DNA from 2 places in the Nonomuraea sp. NPDC059023 genome. Region 1 is predicted to be linked to the other one. Evidence: predicted binding sites of a transcription regulator. Region 1 holds the regulator's gene; the other holds the start of a gene.
The links. Region 1 encodes HrcA, which represses chaperone genes, less so after heat shock. Its sites were predicted from a motif close to TTGGCACTCTCNNNNNGAGAGTGCCAA; they were not measured.
Positions count from the first base shown of each region.

Region 2: groL (chaperonin GroEL) is a predicted target of HrcA. The motif match lies at 1,533-1,559, and genes of this name have one in related genera.

Region 1 is NZ_JBHYIO010000005.1:285,052-292,468, reverse strand. Features, by position in the region: gene ACFWYW_RS11515 (DUF4870 domain-containing protein) at 1-414, opposite strand, end outside; gene ACFWYW_RS11510 (DUF3097 domain-containing protein) at 411-1,235, opposite strand; gene ACFWYW_RS11505 (hypothetical protein) at 1,253-2,173, opposite strand; gene hrcA (heat-inducible transcriptional repressor HrcA) at 2,317-3,330, shown strand; gene dnaJ (molecular chaperone DnaJ) at 3,342-4,481, shown strand; gene ACFWYW_RS11490 (16S rRNA (uracil(1498)-N(3))-methyltransferase) at 4,510-5,241, shown strand; gene ACFWYW_RS11485 (hypothetical protein) at 5,246-5,890, opposite strand; gene ACFWYW_RS11480 (SigE family RNA polymerase sigma factor) at 5,887-6,432, opposite strand; gene ACFWYW_RS11475 (histidine triad nucleotide-binding protein) at 6,663-7,007, shown strand; partial or broken gene ACFWYW_RS11470 (PhoH family protein) at 7,105-7,417, shown strand, end outside.
Region 2 is NZ_JBHYIO010000009.1:269,582-276,998, reverse strand. Features, by position in the region: gene thrC (threonine synthase) at 1-649, shown strand, start outside; gene ACFWYW_RS18290 (MoaD/ThiS family protein) at 665-940, shown strand; gene ACFWYW_RS18285 (cold-shock protein) at 1,172-1,372, shown strand; gene groL (chaperonin GroEL) at 1,697-3,325, shown strand; gene ACFWYW_RS18275 (hypothetical protein) at 3,424-3,903, shown strand; gene ACFWYW_RS18270 (hypothetical protein) at 3,918-4,277, opposite strand; gene ACFWYW_RS18265 (helix-turn-helix transcriptional regulator) at 4,335-4,706, shown strand; gene ACFWYW_RS18260 (GNAT family N-acetyltransferase) at 4,693-5,118, opposite strand; gene ACFWYW_RS18255 (TetR/AcrR family transcriptional regulator) at 5,133-5,732, opposite strand; gene ACFWYW_RS18250 (flavin monoamine oxidase family protein) at 5,756-7,132, shown strand; gene ACFWYW_RS18245 (HelD family protein) at 7,165-7,417, opposite strand, start outside.

The DNA.
Region 1 (7,417 bases):
CAGGTGGGACAGCATGGCCATCGTGGTGTCGTCGGTGCCGGGGCGCGGGCCGTACATGCCGGGGGTGTGGGGCTGGGGGGCCGCCGGGTAGCCGTAGCCGTAGCCGGGCGGGGGCTGCTGCGGGTGACCGTAGCCCTGGGGGCCCGACGGCTGCTGCCCGTAGGGGTAGTCGGCGGAGGGCGGCTGCTGGGTGTACCCGCCTGACGGCTGCTGGCCGTAGCCTCCCGGGTACGCGCCCGGCTGGCCGTACCCGCTCGGCGGCTGTTGACCGTATCCGCTTGGGGGCTGCTGGCCGTACCCGCTCGGGGGCTGTTGACCGTAGCCTCCCGAGGGCGGCTGGCCGTGGCCGGGAATGTCGGAGCGCTCCACGCGGCGGGTGGAGTCGTCGTCAGGCTGGGGGTGGTCCTGGCTCATGATGCCTCCGTGACGAAGTCGATCAGCTCCTCGACCCGGCCGAGAAGCTCGGGCTCGAGGTCGGAAAAGGTCGAGACGGAGCCCAGGATGCGCCGCCACGCCGCGGCGGGCTCCATGCGCCAGCCCAGGGCGGCGATCACGCCCTCCTTCCACGGCACCCCGCGCGGCACGTCCGGCCAGCCGGGGATCCGCAGGACGGACGGCTTCACCGCCTGCCAGATGTCGATGTACGGGTGCCCGACGATCAGCACGTCGGGCGAGCTGACCTGGGCGGCGATCCGGCTCTCCTTGGAACCGGGCACCAGGTGGTCCACCAGGACCCCGAGCCGCCTGCCGGCGGACGGGCCGAACTCCGCGACGATGGCGGGCAGGTCGTCCACGCCCTCCAGGTACTCCACGACCACGCCCTCGACCCGCAGGTCGTGGCCCCAGATCTTCTCCACGAGGGCGGCGTCGTGCACGCCCTCGACGTAGATGCGGCTCTCGCGGGCCACCCGGGCGCGCAGGCCCTCGACGGCGATCGAGCCCGACGCGCTGCGCCTCTTCCCGCCCGCCGGGGTCCCGCCCGCCGCCGGGGCGACCGGCCGCACCAGCGTCACCGGCCTGCCCTCCAGCAGGAACGCCGCCGGCGCGAGCGGGAACAGGCGGCGCTTGCCGAATCGGTCCTCCAGCGTGACGGCCTCCTTGTCGCAGGCCACCACGGCGCCGCAGAAGCCGCTATCGGCGTCCTCCACGACCAGGTCGAGATCCGCCGGGACCTGAGGGATCTTGCCCTTGCCCGGACGCCGCCAGTTCCCCGCGAGCACATCACCGTCGTACACACGGGGACCGTAGCAAATCACCCGCCCATCGCGAGGCGCTTGCGGTGGCCGCTGCGGCGCACCAGCACGACGACCGTCCACACCACCGCGATGAGCACGCCGACCGCGGGCAGGATGAACAGCGCGGCCACGCCGCCCATGATGCCGCCGGCCGCGGCGGTCAGGTCCTTGCCGACGCCGAAGCGGGTCTGCGCGTCGGGCTCGATCGTGCAGCTGATCTGGTAGTCACCCGCGGCCGGGGCGTTGACCAGCGCGATCAGCTCCCAGCTCGTGCCGTTGAGCTCGACGGTCTGGTTCACGGGCGTGGTGACGAGCTTGGCGTTGCCGTTGATCTGGCACTCCCAGCTGACCTGGGTGCCGCGCGACAGGTAGAGCGCGGGCCGGTCGGCCGGGTCGATGGTGACCGTGGCGGGCTGGCCGGGCTGGAACGTCTTGCCCGGGGCGGCGCCGCTCACGCCACTGGTCACGCCGCCCGCGAACAGCGCGATGCCGGCGATCACGAACACGACGGCCACGCCCCAGGCCACGGCGATCTGCCACAGGGGCGGGCGCAGCCGCTTGCCGTCCACCGGAGGGGGGAACTGGGGGGCGCCGTACGGGGGCTGGCCGAACTGCTGCTGGCCGAACTGGGGCTGCTGACCGAAGGGTTGCTGGCCGAGGGGCGGCTGGCCGTACTGGGGTTGCTGGCCGTACTGGGGGCCCGACGGCGGCTGGCCGTACTGGGGACCTGAGGGCGGCTGGCCGTACTGCGGGCCTGAGGGCGGCTGGCCCTGCGGGGGGCCCGACGGCGGCTGGCCGTACGGCGGGCCGCCCGCAGGCCCGTACTGGGGGCCGCTCTGCGGCGGGGGGCCGTACGGGGGTCCGCCCTGCGGCGGAGGCTCGTACGGAGGCTGCTGAGGAGGCTGCCATCCTCCACCCTGCCGGAAATCTTCACTCATAGCTGCAAGTGTGGACGTATCGGGTTGCCGTCCGCTAGCACGTGGGTTATCGCACCTTGTGGGTGAGAGCCGTACACTTGGCACTCGGGAACACCGAGTGCCAGACCTGGCGTTTCCCAAGGGAAGAGGTAGGAGGTGCACACGTGCTCGACGACAGGAAACTCGCGGTCCTCCGCGCGATTGTCGAGGACTACGTGTCCACCAACGAACCGGTGGGCTCCAAGGCGCTGGCCGAGCGCCACAACCTCAAGGTCTCCCCGGCCACGGTACGCAACGACATGGCCGCGCTGGAGGAGGAGGGGTACATCACCCAGCCGCACACCAGCGCGGGCCGGGTGCCGACGGACAAGGGCTACCGGCTCTTCGTCGACCGGCTCTCGCAGATCAAGCCGCTGTCCACGGCCGAGCGCAGGGCCATCGAGACCTTCCTGGCCGGCGCGGTCGACCTCGACGACGTGGTGACCCGCACGGTACGGCTGCTGGCGCAGCTGACCAGGCAGGTCGCGGTGGTGCAGTATCCGACGCTGACGCGCTCCAGCGTGCGTCACGTCGAGCTCGTGCCGCTGAGCGAGCGGCGGATCATGCTCGTGCTGATCACCAACACGGGCCGGGTCGAGCAGCGCGTCGTCGAGCTGCCCGAGGTCATCGAGGACCCCCGGATCGCCCACCTGCGCGCCGTGCTCAACGCCTGTCTCGACGGGTGCGGGCTGGCCGAGGTGCCCGACCTGGTGGCCGACCTGCCGGAACGGCTTCCGGTGGAGGACCGGCCGGTTGTCGCGACGATTCTGTCGGTCCTGCTGGAGACGCTCGTCGAACGGCACGACGAGAAGATCGTTTTCGCCGGTGCGGCCAACCTGGCCGGCGCCGACTTCACCATCGGTCTGCGCGACGTCCTCGAAGCGCTGGAAGAGCAGGTCGTGCTCATGCGCCTGCTCGGCGAGACGACAACGGACACCCCGACCGCGCTCACCGTGCGCATCGGAGCGGAAAACCCCTATCTCCACGGCACGTCCATCGTCGCCACCGGATACGGTTCTGGCGACAACCAACTGGCCCGGCTGGGCGTCCTCGGCCCCACGAGGATGGACTACCCGGTGACCATGGGCGCCGTGCGCGCAGTGGCACGCTACGTCAGCCAGATCCTGGCTGCTTCTTAAGAGGTCGATAAGTGGCAAACAGCGACTACTACAGCACCCTCGGGGTGCGCCGTGACGCCAGTCAGGACGAGGTCAAGAAGGCCTATCGCCGGCTGGCCCGTGAGCTGCACCCGGACGTGAACCCCGATCCCGCGACGCAGGAGCGTTTCAAGGAGATCACGCAGGCGTACGAGGTGCTGTCGGACCCGCAGAAGCGCCAGATGTACGACCTTGGCGCCGACCCCTTCGCCGCCGCCGGCGCAGGGGCCGGAGCGGCCGGTTTCGGCGCGGGTTTCCCCTTCAGCGACATCATGGACGCCTTCTTCGGTACGGCGGGCGGCGGGCGCGGCCCCCGCTCGCGGGCCAGGAGGGGCCGCAACGCCACCATCCGCGTCGAGCTGGACCTGCGCGAGACGGCGTTCGGCACCACGCGCGAACTGGTCGTCGACACCGCCGTCGTCTGTGAGGTCTGCCAGGGCGCGGGCGCCGCGCCGGGCACCCACCCCGACACCTGTGACATGTGCGGCGGCCGGGGCGAGGTCTCCCAGGTCACCCGGTCCTTCCTGGGCCAGGTCATGACCTCGCGGCCGTGCCCCCAGTGCCAGGGATTCGGCTCCATCATCCGCAACCCCTGCCAGGAGTGCGCGGGCGACGGCCGGGTGCGCACCCGCCGTACCATCAAGGTCCGCATCCCCGCGGGCGTCGAGGACGGCACCCACATCCAGCTGGCCGGTGAGGGCGAGGTCGGCCCCGGCGGCGGCCCGCCCGGAGACCTCTTCCTGGAGATCGTCGAGCGGCCGCACGAGATCTTCGAGCGGCGCGGTGACGACCTCCACTGCACCGTCCAGATCCCGATGACCGCCGCCGCGCTCGGCACCGTGCTGACGGTGGAGACGCTCGACGGCGCCGAGGAGGTCGACGTCCGCCCCGGCACGCAGTCCGGCCAGGTGATCTCCATGTACGGCCGCGGCGTGCAGCGCCTCAACGACTCCGGCCGCGGCGACCTGCTCATCCACGTCAACGTGGAGACGCCGGGCCGCCTCGACCCGGCCCAGGAGGAACTGCTGCGCGAGCTGTCGAAGCTGCGCGGGGAGGAGCGCCCGCCCGGCAAGTTCGCGCCGGGCCAGCAGGGCTTCTTCTCCCGCCTGCGAGACGCCTTCAACGGCCGCTGACCTCCTTGTACGGCGAGCGGGGGCGGCCATGAGCGTGCCGGTGTTCCTGGCCGGGCGCGAGACGTTCGGCGGCGATGAGGCGGTGCTCGACGGCCCGGAGGGCCGCCACGCGGCGGCCGTCAGGCGGCTGCGGGCGGGTGAGCGGGTCGACCTCACCGACGGCGCCGGCGCGGTGGCCGAGTGCGTCGTGCGCGAGGCGCTCAAGGACCGGCTGCTGCTCGACGTGCTCAAGCGTTACGAGGTCCCGGCTCCGGCGCCGCGCGTGGTCGTCGTCCAGGGGCTGCCCAAGGGCGACAGGGGCGAGCTGGCCGTCGAGATGATGACCGAGGCCGGTGTCGACCGCATCGTGCCCTGGGCGGCCGCGCGCAGCATCACCCAGTGGAAGGGCGACAAGGTCGCCAAGGCGCTCGGCAAGTGGCGCGCCACCGCGCGGGAGGCGGGCAAGCAGGCGCGGCGCTTCCACGGGGCCGAGGTGGCCGATCTGGCCTCCACCGCTCAGGTGGAGGCGTTGCTCGGACGGGCGGCGCTGGCGCTCGTGCTGCACGAGGAGGCGGCGCGGCCGTTGTCGCGGGTGAGCCTGCCCGCCGACGGGGAGATCGTGCTCGTGGTCGGGCCCGAGGGCGGGATCTCGGAAGGCGAGCTGGCCGGGTTCGTCGCGGCGGGAGCCGTACCGGCGCTGATGGGGTCTACGGTGCTGCGGACCTCGACCGCGGGAGTGGCCGCGGCGGCGGTGCTGATGGCGCGCACCGGGCGCTGGTGAGACCTCAGCTCACCTGGTTGGAGGTCAGCGGCGTCGTCAGGTCGGTGGGCGGCGCGGGCGGCTGGTCGTCCGGCGGGCACTCCTCCGGCGGGCAACTGCCGGACGGGATGGGCGTGTCGGTGGGGCCGGAGGGGGTGGGACTGGCGGACGCCGTGGGGCAGTCCTCGCGCGCGGCGGTCTCCTCCTCCGGAGTGGACGGGCAGGGCGTCGGCGTCGGGGTGACGCTGCCGCTCGGGGACGGCTTCGCCGTCGACTTGGCCGACTCGGTGGCCTGCCCGGGCGACGTCGGCGTGGGCGTCGGGTCGGCAGGCAGGATCGCCGGCTCCGACCTGCTCGGGCTGGGCTTGTCCTGAGGGCGGTTGGTGGAGGAGTTGTCCGGCGGGGCGTCGGTCTCGCGGACGTGCTCGACCTCCGTGGGCGTGATGACCCTGTCCCGCAGTGAGGGAACCACCATGACGACGGTGCCCGCGACCAGTACGGCACTGACCGTGGCGGCGCCGATGCGCCACCACAACACGCTGCGCACGCCCCGCCGCTCGATGCGGCCGCGGATGATCTCCAGACCTTCCGGAGACGGCACGACCGCGTCCGCCTCCGCGCGGAGCACGCGGCGCAGAATGTCGCCGTACTCGTCGGGCGGCTGGGTCATGACATCTTCTCCAGGACGGATCGCAAGGCGGCCATGCCACGGGCGGTGTGGCTCTTGACCGCGCCCTTGCTGATGCCCATGGCATGGGCGATCTCAGCCTCGGACAGATCCCCGTAGTAACGAAGGACAAGGGCCTCTCTCTGCCGGGTCGGCAGCGCGCGTAATGCCTCGATGACCGCGGAGCGCTCCAGCTCGCCGATGGCGCCGTTCTCGGCGCTCGGGGCGTCTGGCAGGCCCTTGGGTGCGTACTTCTCCACGACGGCTCGGTGACGCAGAACGGAACGGGACCGGTTGACGACAGACTGCCGCAGGTAGGCGAGTGCCTTGTCGGGGTCACGCAGTCTGCGCCAGGCGCCATGGATGGCGACGAACGCGTCCTGCACGACTTCCTCCGCTGTTGCTATGTCGCGCACGAGCAACACGGCGAGACGAACCAATGACCGGAAGTGCGCACTGTACAGCGCGGTAACGGCCACGTCGGCGTCCCATCCGACCGGCACCGCCCCCAGCGACCTGTCGGCCAGAAGGGTTTCGGTGGTCACATCAATGGGACGCTCGGCCTTCCCTGCGGGTTTACGCTCTTCCGGTTCTTGAGGTTTTCCCGGTTCCTTGGGGTGCATTACCCAGTCGTGTCCTCGCCAGGTGGCCTCGCCCGAGCCTGAATCGTCTTTTGTGCTGAAGTGTCGCACACACACCCTAACCGCGTGGATCTTCCGGCGCACGGTACGCAGGATTACCGATTGGCAACGGGTCGCCTCGCTAGGCTACTCCCGTGACCGACTGCCTCTTCTGCAAGATCGTGGCCAAGGAGATCCCGGCCGACGTCGTCCACGAGAGTGACCGTACGCTCGCCTTCCGTGACATCAACCCGCAGGCGCCCACGCACGTGCTCGTGATTCCCAAGGAGCACCACTCCGACGCCGCGGCGCTGGCCGTGGCCGACGACGGGCTGGCCGACGACGTGCTGAAGGCCGCCCACGCGGTCGCCGTACAGGAAGGGGTGGCCGAAACCGGGTACCGCGTGGTGTTCAATACCGGGGCCGGTGCGGGGCAGACCGTCTTCCACGTGCACGCGCATGTTCTCGGGGGGCGCAACCTGACCTGGCCTCCCGGCTGATATTGACGCGAGCGCGCGGGCCACTCCCGGCTACGATGGGGCCAGAGAAGTACACCCGAATTAAGACCGGGAGGCATCAGGCCCGAGGGCCTGACCCATGTCCGAACTACACGAATCCCGACGCACGGCACCTCCCTCGCGCACTCAGGCCAAGGTGCTGATCCCGGACGAATACCCGATGGTCAGCCTCCTGGGCTCCCGTGACGAGTTGCTGCGCGTCATCGAGGGCGCCTTCCGGGCCGACATCCACGTCCGGGGCAACGAGATCACCATCACCGGGACCCCCGACGAGAGCGGCGCCGTCGTGCGCCTGTTCGAGGAGCTGGTCGAGGTGCTGCGCAACGGCGGCGAGCTCTCGCCCGACGCCGTCGAGCGGAGCATCGCGATGATGAAGATGACCTCCGAGCGGC
Region 2 (7,417 bases), on a different contig from region 1:
CGGCGACCCGCTTGGCGACAAGTGGGGCTTCGTCAACGTGAACCTGCGGCCGTACTACGCCGAGGGGTCCAAGACGCTGGCCTACGAGATCGCCGAGCAGCTCGGGTGGAGGCTGCCCGAGCAGATCGTCATCCCGATCGCCTCCGGCTCCCAGCTCACGAAGATCGACAAGGGCTTCAAGGAACTCGTGGCGCTCGGGCTGGTCGAGGACACGCCCTACAAGGTGTTCGGGGCCCAGGCGCTCGGGTGCTCGCCGGTGTCGGCGGCGTACAAGGCCGGGCACGACGTGGTCCAGCCGGTCAAGCCGGACACCATCGCCAAGTCGCTGGCCATCGGGAACCCGGCTGACGGGCCGTACGTGCTCGACATCGCCCGCCGTACGGGAGGGGCGGTGGAAGACGTCACCGACGCCGAGATCGTCGCGGCCATCAAGCTCCTGGCCTCCACGGAGGGCATCTTCGCCGAGACCGCGGGCGGCGTCACCGTGGGCGTGCTCAAGAAGCTGGTGGAAAACGGCGCGCTGGATCCCGAGGCGGAAACGGTCGTGCTGAACACCGGCGACGGCCTCAAGACCCTTGACGCGGTGTCGTCGATCGCCGAACCCACCGCTGTCATCCGGCCCTCTCTCGACGCGTTCCGCGCCATCTGAAAGGAAGTTTAAGGCATGAGCGTTTCTGTACGGATTCCCACCATTCTGCGCACCTACACGGGTGGTAACGCGGAGGTCAGTGGCGAGGGTGCGACGCTGCGCGAGGTCCTTCAGAAGCTGGACAGTGACTACCCGGGGATCGGTGCCCGAATTCTCGATGAATCGGGCAAGATTCGGCGTTTTGTCAACGTTTACGTGGGGCAAGAGGACGTCCGATTCGCCGACGGGCTCGACACCGCGGCCCCCGAGGGGAGCGAGATCTCCATCATCCCCGCGGTAGCCGGAGGCTAACGCTTCGCACACTCTTAGCACTGGGGCACCTCTTCGGAGGTGCCCTTCCCATTTCTGGAAAATTCAACTCTTCGAAGGATGAAATAGGCAGTTTTCAGATTGACTCTGTTGCCCAACGGCATGCCACAGGTATGGTCGAGGGCGATCGCCGCCAGTTTTTCGGTAAAAGCGGCGAACGCGGATCTCGCGGAGGAATGGGCGGGATCCAGAGCCCAGTAAGAGGAGTCGGAAGTGGCGCAGGGCACCGTCAAGTGGTTCAACGCGGACAAGGGCTACGGTTTCATCGCGGTAGACGGTGGTAAGGATGTATTCGTCCATTACTCAGCGATCATGATGGACGGCTACAGATCACTCGAACAAGGCCAGCGGGTCGAGTTCGAGATCACACAAGGCCAGAAGGGGCCGCAGGCGGAATCTGTCCGCACCGTTTGAACCACGCACCGAGGCAGCCCGCACGGCAGCGCAGTCCGTGCGGTTCTGCCAACACCTTTCGTCTCACCAGGACAGGCCCGATCTCGCGAGGGGATCGGGCCTGACCTGCGACGAGGTGGCTCTCGCTTGCACTCGACCGGGTAGAGTGCTAAACAGTTCGTTGGCACTCTCTCCACGTGAGTGCCAACACCTGGATCGAGACGATCGGGGCCTGCCGAACGGAGATGCGGGCCCAAGTGTTCGGCCCCCGGGCCGGGCACGCTGCCGTCGCGGGCGTCGGCTCGATCCTTGAGAAGCCACCCTGCATCTGGGAGGTCCAGCCTTATGGCAGCCAAGATGATCGCGTTTGACGAGGACGCCCGGCGCGGTCTCGAGCGCGGCATGAACCAGCTCGCTGACGCCGTGAAGGTGACCCTTGGTCCCAAGGGGCGCAATGTCGTGCTGGAGAAGAAGTGGGGCGCTCCCACGATCACGAACGACGGTGTCTCCATCGCCAAGGAGATCGAGCTCGAGGATCCGTGGGAGAAGATCGGCGCTGAGCTGGTCAAGGAAGTCGCCAAGAAGACGGATGACGTCGCGGGTGACGGCACCACGACGGCCACCGTGCTCGCCCAGGCGCTGGTGCGTGAGGGTCTGCGTAACGTGGCCGCGGGTGCGAACCCGATGGCGTTGAAGAAGGGTATCGAGGCGGCGGTCGAGCGGGTCAGCGAGGAGCTGTCCAAGCTGGCCAAGGATGTGGAGACGAAGGAGCAGATCGCTTCGACGGCTTCCATTTCGGCCGCGGACACCGAGATCGGCGCGCTCATCGCTGAGGCGATGGACAAGGTCGGCAAGGAAGGTGTCATCACGGTCGAGGAGAGCAACACCTTCGGCCTGGAGCTTGAGCTCACCGAGGGCATGCGCTTCGACAAGGGCATGACGTCGATGTACTTCGTGACGGACCCCGACCGCATGGAGGCCGTCCTCGAGGACCCGTACATCCTCATCGTCAACAGCAAGGTCTCCGCCAACAAGGACCTGCTGCCCCTGCTCGACAAGGTCGTGCAGGCCGGCAAGCCGCTGCTGATCATCGCTGAGGACATCGAGGGCGAGGCCCTGGCCACGCTCGTCGTCAACAAGATCCGCGGCCTGTTCAAGTCCGTCGCCGTCAAGGCTCCGGGCTTCGGTGACCGGCGCAAGGCCATGCTCGGTGACATCGCCACCCTGACCGGTGGCCAGGTCATCGCCGAGGAGGTCGGCCTGAAGCTCGAGTCCGCCACCCTCGACCTGCTGGGCCGCGCCCGTAAGGTCGTGGTGACCAAGGACGAGACCACGATCGTGGACGGCGCCGGTGACGCCGACCAGATCGCCGGGCGGGTCAACGAGATTCGGGCGGAGATCGACCGTACCGATTCCGACTACGACCGGGAGAAGCTGCAGGAGCGGCTGGCCAAGCTGGCCGGTGGCGTGGCGGTCATCAAGGCCGGTGCGGCGACCGAGGTCGAGCTGAAGGAGCGCAAGCACCGGATCGAGGACGCCGTGCGTAACGCGAAGGCGGCCGTCGAGGAGGGCATCGTGCCCGGCGGTGGTGTGGCGCTGCTGCAGGCCGGTACCAAGGCGTTCGACAAGCTGGAGCTGTCGGGCGATGAGGCGACCGGCGCGGCGATCGTGAAGAAGGCGCTGGAGGAGCCGCTGAAGCAGATCGCGGTCAACGCCGGTCTCGAGGGCGGCGTCGTGGTCGAGCGCGTGCGCAACCTCACCCCGGGTGAGGGCCTGAACGCGGCGACCGGCGAGTACGTCAACATGTTCGACGCGGGCATCCTCGACCCGGCCAAGGTCACCCGCTCGGCGCTGCAGAACGCCGCCTCCATCGCGGCGCTGTTCCTGACCACCGAGGCCGTCATCGCCGAGAAGCCGGAGAAGACCCCGGCTGCCCCGGCTGGTGGCATGCCCGGCGGCGACATGGACTTCTAAGTCCAGCCATTTCGCAAAGAGGGCGTCTCCCGGTTCGGGGGCGCCCTTTTCGCGTACACCCACGGCAATTGCCGTACGAGGAGCTACAACTGGAGGTGATGATGATCCGTATCGCTGTCTCCGGGCATCGCGGCCTGCCAGCCGGCACGGCGTCCCTCGTCGACGACGCTCTGCGCGGGACGCTGGCCGGGCACTCGCCCCGGGTCGTCGGGCTGTCCTGCCTGGCCGACGGGGCGGATCAGATCTTCGCCCGCGCGGTGCTGGATCTCGGGGGCAGTCTGGAGGCGGTGGTCCCGGCGGCCCGGTACCGCGACAGCCTGCCCGGCGAGGTCCGTGCGGCCTATGACGAGTTGCTGGGCCGGGCGGTCACGGTCCATCGGCTGGACTTCGCCGAGCCCACGTCCGAGTCGCACATGGTGGCGAGCATCCGCATGCTCGACGGCGCCGACGTGCTTCTCGCCGTCTGGGACGGCCTGCCGGCCCGGGGTTACGGCGGCACGGCCGACGTGGTGGCGGAGGCGAGGCGGCGCGGGGTGCCGGTTCAGGTGATCTGGCCAGAGGGTGCGCGCCGGGACTGACGAATCGGGCGGGGTCACGGGCCGAGGGGCGTCAGCGTGGCGATCTTCCATCGGGACCCGGCGTCGATGAGCTGGTACATCAGCCGCTCCCTGGCTCCGTTGCCGTGGTGCCAGGTGACGTCCGCCCAGATGCTGTGGGCGGTCTCGGCGACCACCGTGATGTCCGTGGTGGTGTCCTCGACGCCGTCGTACTGGCTCCAGGCTCCGGCGAAGAACTCCTCGGTCTGCTTGGCGTCCGACACGGCGACGGACTGTCCAGGGAACAGGATCAGGGCGGGCACCGCGTACATGCCGGCCACGGCCTTCTCGTCCCTGGCGAGCAACGCGCGGGAGTATCGGTGGAAGAAGTCGAGCACGAGGTCGTTGTCGGTCATGGGCTTCACGCTAATCACCAACCCAGACAAGCCCGTGTCGTGGTTACGCTCTTCTCCATGACGTCCGCGGCCTCACGTGACAACCATCTGACAGTACGCCGCGTCGAGCGCCAGCAACACCTCATCGAACGGCTCCACGCCGGCGCGGACCGGGTCACCCTGGGAACGCTCGCCCACGACTTCGGCGTATCGGAGCGCACCATCGCCCGCGACATCGAGCGGCTGCGCCTGTCCGGGGTACCGGTGGACGTCGCACCGGGCCGCGGCGGAGGGGCCGTCATCGTGCGGCGTGCCGACATCCCGCCCATCGCCTTCGACCTGCGGGAGATCGCCGCGCTGATCTCCAGCCTGACCGCGCTCGGGCCGACGGCGAGCGAGTCCGCGGCGTCGGCGATGCGCAAGCTCACCACCGCGCTCACAGGTGTTTGATCCAGCGACCCCATTCGGGCTGGCGGGTGTAGCCGGCGGCCGACCAGGCGTGGTGGGCGAGGGTGTTGTCGTGCAGGACCATGGCGTCGGCGCGGAAGGCGCCGAAGGCGGCGAAGCGGGTCTCGGCGGCGGCGAGCAGCGTGGTGCCGATGCCCTTGCGGCGGTACGACGGGTGCACGGCCAGCCGGTACAGATGGGCCCGCCAGCCGTCCCATCCGGCGATGAGGGTGCCGACCAGCGTGCCGTCCAGCTCGGCCAGCAGCAGAGACTCGGGGTCGCGGGCGACCAGGACTTCGACCTTGGCGGGGTCGTCGTGGCGGTCGGTGCCTTCAGCGGCCTCTGCCCAGAAGTCCAGGACGGCCTTGATGTCGGATTGAGCGCCGTTTCTTACTTTTACCCCGAATTCGGCCATGGTTCTGGAAGGTATCAGGCGCGCAGGCCCGACAGCAGGGTGGCCGCGATGGCGTCCGCCTCGGCGCGGGCGGCGGCGGGGTCGTCGGCCTCCGCGATGGCCAGAGCCAGCTCGGTGATGGCGCCGAACAGGGCGCGGCCGAGCATCTCCACGGGGCGGCGGGTGAGGTAGCCCTCGTCCATCAGCGTGGTCAGCGCGTCGCGGAGCAGGCCGCCGAAGTGGCGTACGTCGAGTTCCTGCCAGCGTTCGTGGCCCAGGGCGATCGGGCCCTGCTTCAGCACGATCTCCCGGAACTCGGGCTGCCCGCAGGCGTCCAGGTAGGCGTCCAGCCCGGCCCGCGCGCGGGTGGCGGGGTCGCCGGCGGCGGCGGTCATCGCCGTGGTGACCGCGCGGGCGGCGGAGTCCTCCAGCTCTTCGAAGACGGCCTCGAACAGGCCCTGCTTGCCGTCGAAGTGGTGGTACAGGGCGCCGCGGGTCAGGCCCGCCTGGCGTACCAGCTCCTCTGCCGAGACGGCGGTGTAGCCGCGTTCGGCGAAGACGCGGCGACCGACGTCGATGAGCGCCTGGCGGGTGGTCTCCGCGTAGAGTTCGCGCCGGGTCTTGACGGATGCCATGCGTCATGGATATCACATACAACATGAATGTCAGATACAGCGTGGATGTGGCTGTCGTCGGCGCGGGGCTGGCGGGGCTGGTGGCCGCGCGGGATCTGGTGCGCGCCGGGCACGACGTGGTGGTGCTGGAAGCGCGGGAGCGGGTCGGCGGGCGTACCCTCAACGGCGAACTGCCGGGCGGCGCGGCGATCGAGCTCGGCGGGCAGTGGGTCGGGCCAGGCCAGGATCGGGTGCTCGCGCTCATCGGCGAGCTCGGGCTGACCACGTTCCCCACCCATCACCAGGGCAGGCGGGTGGCCGAGCTGGTGGGGCGGCGGATGGAGTACACGGGGCGCGTTCCGCGGATCGGGACGCTGGCGCTGGCCGACCTCGGGCGGGCGCAGCTCGCGCTGGACCGGGCGGCCCGCCGTATCCCGCTGGAGGCGCCCTGGACGGCGCCCGGCGCCCGCGAGCTCGACGCGCAGACGTTCGCGGCCTGGATGCGCGCCCGCACCCGCACCAAGAGCGGCCGGGCGATGGTCAGGCTGGTGACCGAGGCGATCTTCTCGGCCGAGCCGGAGGAGATCTCGGCCCTGTGGGCGCTGTACTACTTCGGCTCGGGCGGCGGCTTCGACGCGCTGACCGAGGTCAGGGGCGGGGCGCAGCAGGACCGCGTCGCGGGCGGCTCGCAGCGCGTCGCGCTCGCCGTCGCCGCCGAACTCGGCGACCGGGTACGGCAGGCGGCACCCGTCACCGACATCACCTGGGACGACGACCAGGTCGTGCTCCGCACCCCGGGCACCGAGACCCGCGCCAGGCGCGCGATCGTCGCGGTGCCGCCGCCGCTGGCCGGCCGGATCAGGTACAGCCCCGGGCTGCCCGGCGACCGTGACCAGCTCACCCAGCGGATGCCGATGGGCCGGGTCATCAAGGTGCATCTGGTCTACGGGGCCCCGTTCTGGCGCGAGGACGGCTACTCCGGGGAGGCCAACAGTGACGTCCGCGCGCTGGGCACCGTCCTGGACAGCACCCCGCAGGGGGAAGGCGGCCCCGGGGTGCTCACGGGCTTCTTCGAAGGCGCGCACGCCGACGCGGTGGCCCGCCTGAGCGTCGCCGAGCGGCGCGGCCGGGCCGTGGACGACCTGACCGTCTACTTCGGCCCCGTGGCCCGTTACGCGATCGACTACATCGAGCTCGACTGGGCCGCGGAGGAGTGGAGCCGGGGGTGTTACGGCGCCTTCGCCGCGCCCGGGACGCTGACCAGGTTCGGCCCCGCCCTGCGCACGCCCGTGGGGCCGCTGCACTGGGCGGGGACCGAGACCGCCGTCCGCTGGGCGGGCTACATGGATGGTGCCGTCGAGTCGGGCCACCGGGCCGCGGCTGAGGTCGCCAAGGCCCTGGGCGACGACCAGATCGCCTGAGCGGCGGGCTGGATCTCTGGGCGGCGGTGGGGCTAGATCGCCAGAGCGGCGGGGAGCGGCTTGTCGTGCAGGACGGTCAGCGAGGTGACCGCGCGGGTGAGCACGACGTACAGGCGGGCCAGGCCCCTGGGCTCGGCGGCGACGATGTCCGCCGGCTCGACCACGATCACGTGGTCGTACTCCAGGCCCTTGGCCAGGGTCGCGGGGATGACGAGCAGCCGGTGTTCCTGGTCGGCGGCGTCGGGGTCGAGTACGGCGTGGGCGATGCCGTCCAGCGAACCGGAG